Linked DNA regions of Caldimonas thermodepolymerans. Each later gene encodes a partner of the first gene's protein in a complex. Links are inferred from orthologs where the notes say so. Each region holds a gene or a part of one and is shown in the gene's direction. Other genes may lie near its edges.

The links. The genes of interacting proteins can lie anywhere in the genome.
Region 2: the proteins of eno (region 1) and IS481_RS04675 are in contact, whole or in part, in a solved structure (PDB 2FYM), measured with the Escherichia coli proteins. The link is inferred for Caldimonas thermodepolymerans from one-to-one orthologs.

Annotation. Positions count from the first base shown.
Region 1 is NZ_CP064338.1:1,445,791-1,448,780, reverse strand. What follows is about bases 1-2,922. They hold eno (phosphopyruvate hydratase), read left to right. Parts: upstream 1-780; coding sequence 781-2,064; downstream 2,065-2,922. Other genes in these bases: hslO (Hsp33 family molecular chaperone HslO), read right to left, coding at 2,857-2,922; IS481_RS06930 (hypothetical protein), read left to right, coding at 2,354-2,887; ftsB (cell division protein FtsB), read left to right, coding at 2,073-2,357; kdsA (3-deoxy-8-phosphooctulonate synthase), read left to right, coding at 1-677. Also shown: more of hslO, read right to left, coding at 2,923-2,990. UniProt on the Escherichia coli protein: Catalyzes the reversible conversion of 2-phosphoglycerate (2-PG) into phosphoenolpyruvate (PEP). It is essential for the degradation of carbohydrates via glycolysis.
Region 2 is NZ_CP064338.1:950,830-954,382, reverse strand. What follows is about bases 69-3,553. They hold IS481_RS04675 (Rne/Rng family ribonuclease), read left to right. Parts: upstream 69-434; coding sequence 435-3,353; downstream 3,354-3,553. Other genes in these bases: nagZ (beta-N-acetylhexosaminidase), read right to left, coding at 3,475-3,553. UniProt on the Escherichia coli protein: Endoribonuclease that plays a central role in RNA processing and decay. Required for the maturation of 5S and 16S rRNAs and the majority of tRNAs. Also involved in the degradation of most mRNAs.

The DNA of each region.
Region 1 (2,990 bases):
CGGGCAGCTCGTTCCGCGGCCCCGGCATGGAAAAAGGCCTGGAGATCCTCGCCAAGGTCAAGCGCGAACTGGGCGTGCCGGTGCTGACCGACGTGCACACCGAGGAGGAGGTCCCGGTGGTCGCCCAGGTGGTCGACGTGCTGCAGACGCCCGCCTTCCTGTGCCGCCAGACCGACTTCATCCGCGCCGTGGCGCAGTCGGGCAAGCCGGTCAACATCAAGAAGGGCCAGTTCCTCGCGCCGCACGACATGAAGAACGTCATCCAGAAGGCCCGCGACGCCGCGCGCGAGAAGGGCCTGCCCGAGGACAACTTCATGGCCTGCGAGCGCGGCGCCAGCTTCGGCTACAACAACCTGGTCAGCGACATGCGGTCGCTGGCGATCATGCGCGAGACCGGTGCCCCGGTGGTGTTCGACGCCACCCACTCGGTGCAGCTGCCCGGCGGCCAGGGCACCAGCTCCGGCGGCCAGCGCGAGTTCGTGCCGGTGCTCTCGCGCGCCGCGGTGGCCGTCGGCGTGGCGGGCCTGTTCATGGAAACCCACCCCGACCCGAGCAAGGCGCTCAGCGACGGGCCCAACGCCGTGCCGCTCAAGCGCATGAAGGACCTGCTGGCCACGCTGGTCGAGCTCGACCGCATCACCAAGCGCAACGGGTTCCTGGAGAACAACTTCAGCTGAGGCGCCGGCAGGGGTCACCCCGCCTGCGGGGTGCCGTCCGCGGTCGACGCCCTGCCGCCCCCACGACAGACAGATTCATTGACTTCAAGGAAGAGGACCTTTCATGAGTGCCATCGTTGACATCGTCGGCCGCGAGATCCTGGACAGCCGCGGCAACCCGACCGTCGAGTGCGACGTGCTGCTGGAATCCGGCGTGATGGGCCGCGCGGCCGTGCCGTCGGGGGCCTCCACCGGCTCGCGCGAGGCGATCGAGCTGCGCGACGGCGACAAGAACCGCTACCTGGGCAAGGGCGTGCTCAAGGCCGTCGAGCACATCAACACCGAGATCTCCGAGGCCGTGCTGGGCCTGGACGCCTCCGAGCAGGCCTTCCTCGACCGCACGCTGATCGACCTGGACGGCACCGACAACAAGTCGCGCCTGGGCGCCAACGCGACGCTGGCGGTCTCGATGGCGGTGGCGCGTGCCGCGGCCGAGGAATCCGGCCTGCCGCTGTACCGCTACTTCGGCGGTTCGGGCTCGATGCAGATGCCGGTGCCGATGATGAACGTCATCAACGGCGGCGCGCACGCGAACAACAACCTCGACCTGCAGGAGTTCATGATCCTGCCGGTAGGCGCGCCCAGCTTCCGCGAGGCGGTGCGCTACGGCGCCGAGGTCTTCCACGCGCTGAAGAAGATCATCCACGACAAGGGCATGAGCACCGCAGTCGGCGACGAAGGCGGCTTTGCCCCCAGCGTCGCCAGCCACGAGGCCGCGATCCAGCTGATCCTGGAAGCGATCGAGAAGGCCGGCTACACCCCGGGCGAGCAGGTCGCGCTGGGCCTGGACTGCGCCTCCAGCGAGTTCTACAAGGACGGCAAGTACCACCTCGAAGGCGAAGGCCTGACGCTGACGGCCGAGGAATGGACCAACGTGCTGGCCACCTGGTGCGACAAGTACCCGATCATCAGCATCGAGGATGGCATGGCCGAGGGCGACTGGGACGGCTGGGCCCACCTGACCCAGGCGCTGGGCCAGAAGGTGCAGCTGGTCGGCGACGACCTGTTCGTCACCAACACCAGGATCCTGCGTGAGGGCATCGAGAAGCGCATCGCCAACTCCATCCTCATCAAGATCAACCAGATCGGCACGCTGACCGAGACCTTCGCCGCGATCGAGATGGCCAAGCGCGCCGGCTACACCGCGGTGATCTCGCACCGCTCGGGCGAGACCGAGGACTCGACCATCGCCGACATCGCCGTGGGCACCAACGCCGGCCAGATCAAGACCGGCTCGATGTCGCGTTCGGACCGCATCGCCAAGTACAACCAGCTGCTGCGCATCGAGGAAGACCTGGGCGACGTCGCCAGCTACCCCGGCCGCGCCGCGTTCTACAACCTGCGCTGATCGGCGCCATGTCGGCCCGCCTCCTCACGCTGGTGCTCGCCGGGCTGCTGGTGCTCGTGCATGCCGAGCTGTGGTTCGGCAAGCACGGGGTGCACCGCGTGATGGAGCTGCAGGGGCGGCTGGCCGAACAGCGGGCGAAGAACGACCGCAGCCGCGAGCGCAACCAGCAGCTCGCGGCCGAGGTCAGCGACCTCAGGGAAGGGCTGGAGATGGTCGAGGAAAAGGCCCGCTACGACCTCGGCATGATCAAGCCCGACGAGATCTACGTGCAGCTGACGCCACCGCCGCGGTGAGCGCTTCGTTTCTTCCGCCTGCCCCCGTCCGCCCGGCCCTGCCGGGCGGCTTCACGTTGGCGGTGGCCGGGGCCACCGGCGCCGACGTGCAGGCCCTGTGCGCCGGCCTGCGCGAGCGGCTCGCATCCGGCACGGCCTGGCAGGTGCTCGACGTCACCGAGGCCCTGCTGGAGGGCGCGGCAGCCGCCCTGCCCGCGCCGGCCCGCTGCCTGCTCGCCGGCCTGGACGTGCTGCCGCCGGCACAGCGCCCGGCGGCCGAGGCGCTGGACCAGCGCCTGCGCGAGGCGCTGCAGCGCGCCGGATGGTCCTACGGCGTGGTCTACGGCCGCACCCCGGCCGAGCGCCTCGAGGCGGCCTGCCGCCTGCTCGCGCCCCCGTCACGGCGTCCCGGGACGTCATCGGAGTCGGCCCCTCGCCTGCGCCCCTGGTGCTGTCCGGAATGCCTGGTGCCCGAATGCGAGCACCGGCTGTTCCGGCTGCCGCGCCAGGTGCCCCGCGGTCACTGGATCGACGACGAGGACGGCGGCTGATTGCGCTCTTCGGTGAACAGGCCGCCCACGTCGACCGCGTCGAAGTGGTAGAGCGCGCCGCAGAAGTCGCAGCCGATCTCGACCCGGCCCTGCTCGGCGATGA
Region 2 (3,553 bases), 500 kb from region 1 along the record:
CCGTCCTTGTCCGGAGACATGCAGGCGCACTTCGTCGTCTGTCCCTCACCCCGGCCGAGCCTGTTGTCCGCGTCCCATGACCCCCCTGCGGCTGTTGCCCTTTTCCCCCGCGCGATCGCTGGCATCGCCTGCCCGTCCGGCCCGACGCCGACCGGCAGCCTGCCAGCCTGGACGTGCCGCGGCGCCCGGCGCCGGCGGCACGCTGCGGACCTGGCAGCTGGCAAGGGCAGCCCTTCGTCCGAAGGGCGCGGCCATGGTGGCGCACGCGCCAACGCTGCCGTACTGATCCGTCGCGATCACGGCAGTCCAGGGCGATTCCTTCCGGTTCCTCCTCGTTTCTCGTGCATCGATGAGTCGCCCCTGAAGCCACGGCTTTTCCGGGTGACGTGTTGGTACGCCCGCCCCCGGGCAGGGGCGCGGGCGAAGGAGTGCACATGAAACGCATGCTGATCAATGCGACCCAGCAGGAAGAGCGGCGCCTGGCCATCGTCGACGGCCAGAAGCTGCTCGACTTCGAGACCGAGATCGAGGGTCGCGAACAACGCAAGGGCAACATCTACAAGGCCGTCGTCACGCGCGTCGAGCCCTCGCTGGAAGCCTGCTTCGTCGACTACGGCGAGGACCGCCACGGCTTCCTGCCCTTCAAGGAAATCTCGCGCCAGTACTTCCGTGAAGGCGTCGACGTCCGCAACGCCAAGATCTCCGACGTGATCCGCGAGGGCCAGGAACTGCTGGTCCAGGTCGAGAAGGAAGAGCGCGGCAACAAGGGTGCGGCGCTGACCACCTTCATCTCGCTGGCCGGCCGCTACCTGGTGCTGATGCCCAACAACCCGCGCGGCGGCGGCGTCTCGCGCCGCATCGAGGGCGAGGACCGCGAGGAGCTCAAGGAAGCGCTGGACCAGCTGCAGTACCCCAAGGGCATGAGCCTGATCGCCCGCACCGCGGGCATCGGCCGCAGCGTCGCCGAGCTGCAGTGGGACCTGAACTACATGCTGCAGCTGTGGGCCGCGATCGAGAACGCGGCCAACGCCGGCAAGGGTGCTTTCCTGATCTACCAGGAATCCTCGCTGGTGATCCGCGCGATCCGCGACTACTTCACCGCGGACATCGGCGAGATCCTGATCGACACCGACGACATCTACGAGCAGGCCAAGCAGTTCATGCACCACGTGATGCCCGACAACGAGCATCGCGTGAAGCGCTACCGCGACGACGCGCCGCTGTTCTCGCGCTTCCAGATCGAACACCAGATCGAGTCGGCCTACTCGCGCACCGTGCAGCTGCCCTCGGGTGGCGCCATCGTGATCGACCACACCGAGGCGCTGGTGTCCATCGACGTCAACTCCGCCCGCGCCACGCGCGGCGGCGACATCGAGGAAACCGCCACCCGCACCAACCTGGAGGCGGCCGACGAGATCGCCCGCCAGATGCGCCTGCGCGACCTGGGCGGCCTGATCGTCGTGGACTTCATCGACATGGAGGAGTCCAAGAACCGCCGCGAGGTCGAGCAGCGGCTGCGCGAGGCGCTGCGCCAGGACCGCGCGCGCGTGCAGTTCAGCTCGATCAGCAAGTTCGGCCTGCTCGAACTGAGCCGCCAGCGCCTGCGCCCGGCCCTCTCGGAAGGCAGCCACATCACCTGCCCGCGCTGCAACGGCACGGGCCACATCCGCGACACCGAGTCCTCGGCGCTGCAGATCCTGCGCATGGTGCAGGAAGAGGCGATGAAGGAGAACACCGCCGCCGTGCACGTGCAGGTGCCGGTCGAAGTGACCTCCTACCTGCTCAACGAGAAGCGCACCGAGATCACCAAGATCGAGCTCAAGCAGCGCGTCACGGTGCTGCTGGTGCCGAACAAGCACCTCGAGACCCCGAACTACAAGCTGGAACGCCTGCGCCACGACGACCCGCGCCTGGAGAACCTGCAGGCCAGCTACACGATGATCGAGGAGCCGGACGACGAGGTCGGCATCACCCGGCGCGACCGCAGCAGCAAGCCCAAGCAGGAGCCGGTGATCAAGGGCATCCTGCCCGACCAGCCGGCCCCGGTCGCCCCGCCCAAGCCCGAACCCGCGCCCGCCCCGGTGGCGGCCCCGGCGCCCGCGCCGGCGCCTGCCGCGCCCGCGAGCGGCGGCTTCTTCGCCTGGCTCAAGCGCCTGTTCGTCGGCGAGCCGCAACCGGTGCCCGCGCCCGCCCCGGCGCCTGCGCCGGCCACGCCGGCCGCCCGCGAGGGCCAGGAGGGACGCCGCCGAGGCGAACAGCGCCGCAACGGCCGCGACGGCAACCGCGACGGCCGCAAGGACGGCCGCGAGCGCAACCGCGGCGCGAACAGGCAGGGCGAGGCCGCCACGACCGAAGCCCGCGCCGAGACGCCGCGCAAGGAACGCGAGCCACGCGACGCGCAGCAGCGCGAGGCCGGCAGCCAGGACAACCGCCAGCGCCAGGAACGCCGCCCGCGTCCTGAACGCGCCGAGGCGGCCGCCCTGGCCGCTGCGGCCGCGGTGGCCAACGAGGCGCCGGCCGACGTCGGGTTTGCCGACACCGTGCCGCAGGACGGCGGCGACGCCGGCGAAGGCCAGCAGCAACAGCGCGAGGGTCGCCGCCGCCGCCGCGGCGGCCGTGGACGCCGTGACCGCGACACCGCCGCCGAAGCCGTGACCGGCCAGGAGGGCACGCCCGACACCGCGCCGGCCGAGGCCGCGGCTGAAGCCGCACCGGTCGAGCCACGCGCCGAGCCGCCGGTGACCGACGCCGTGGTGCCAGTGGAGACCGCCGCCGTGGCCGCCGAAGGTGATGACAACCTGGGCTCGACCGCCGGGGATGCCGCCAGCGACGCCGAGGCGCCGCGCGAAGGCGAAGGCCGCCGCCGGCGCGGCCGCGACCGCTACCGTCGCGACCGCCGCGAACGCGACGCCAACGGTGCCGCCCCTGCTGCGGGCGAGGACTTCGTCTCCGAGGCGGCCGTCGTCGAAGGCGCCGCCACGCCGCTACCGCTGGCCACGCCCGAGGTGCAACCCCAGGTCCAGCCCGAGCCCGTGGCCGCGCCGGTCGAAGCGGTCGCCGAGGCCGCAGCCGAGCCGGCCGCTGTGGCGCCCTACGTGCTGCCTTGCGACGAGCTGCGCCAGGTCGCCAGCAATGCCGGCCTGGAGTGGATCCAGTCGGATGACGAGAAGGTGCGCGCCGCGCAGGCCGCCATCGCGGCCGAGCCGCCGCCGGTGCGCGTGCCGCGCGAGCCCAAGCCCGTGGCCGCGATCGACGACGGCCCGCTGGTGCTGGTCGAGACCCGCAAGGACCTCGCCCAGTTCGCGCTGCCGCTGGAAGGCGGCCAGGCCGACACCGCCCGTCCGGTGGCCTGATCCCCGCAGGCGGCCGCCGGGAACGCGGCCGCCACCCGAAGGCCCGACAGCAAGGCCGTTGCAGGCGATGCCCGCAACGGCCTTGTGTTTTTTCGGGGCCGGCGCCTGCCCGCGCCGGCGTTCAGGGCAACCGCGCCAGGGCCTGCTGGTAGGGCGCGTGCATCATCAGCTCGTCCCAGGCCAGCGGCGCGGTCTGCGGC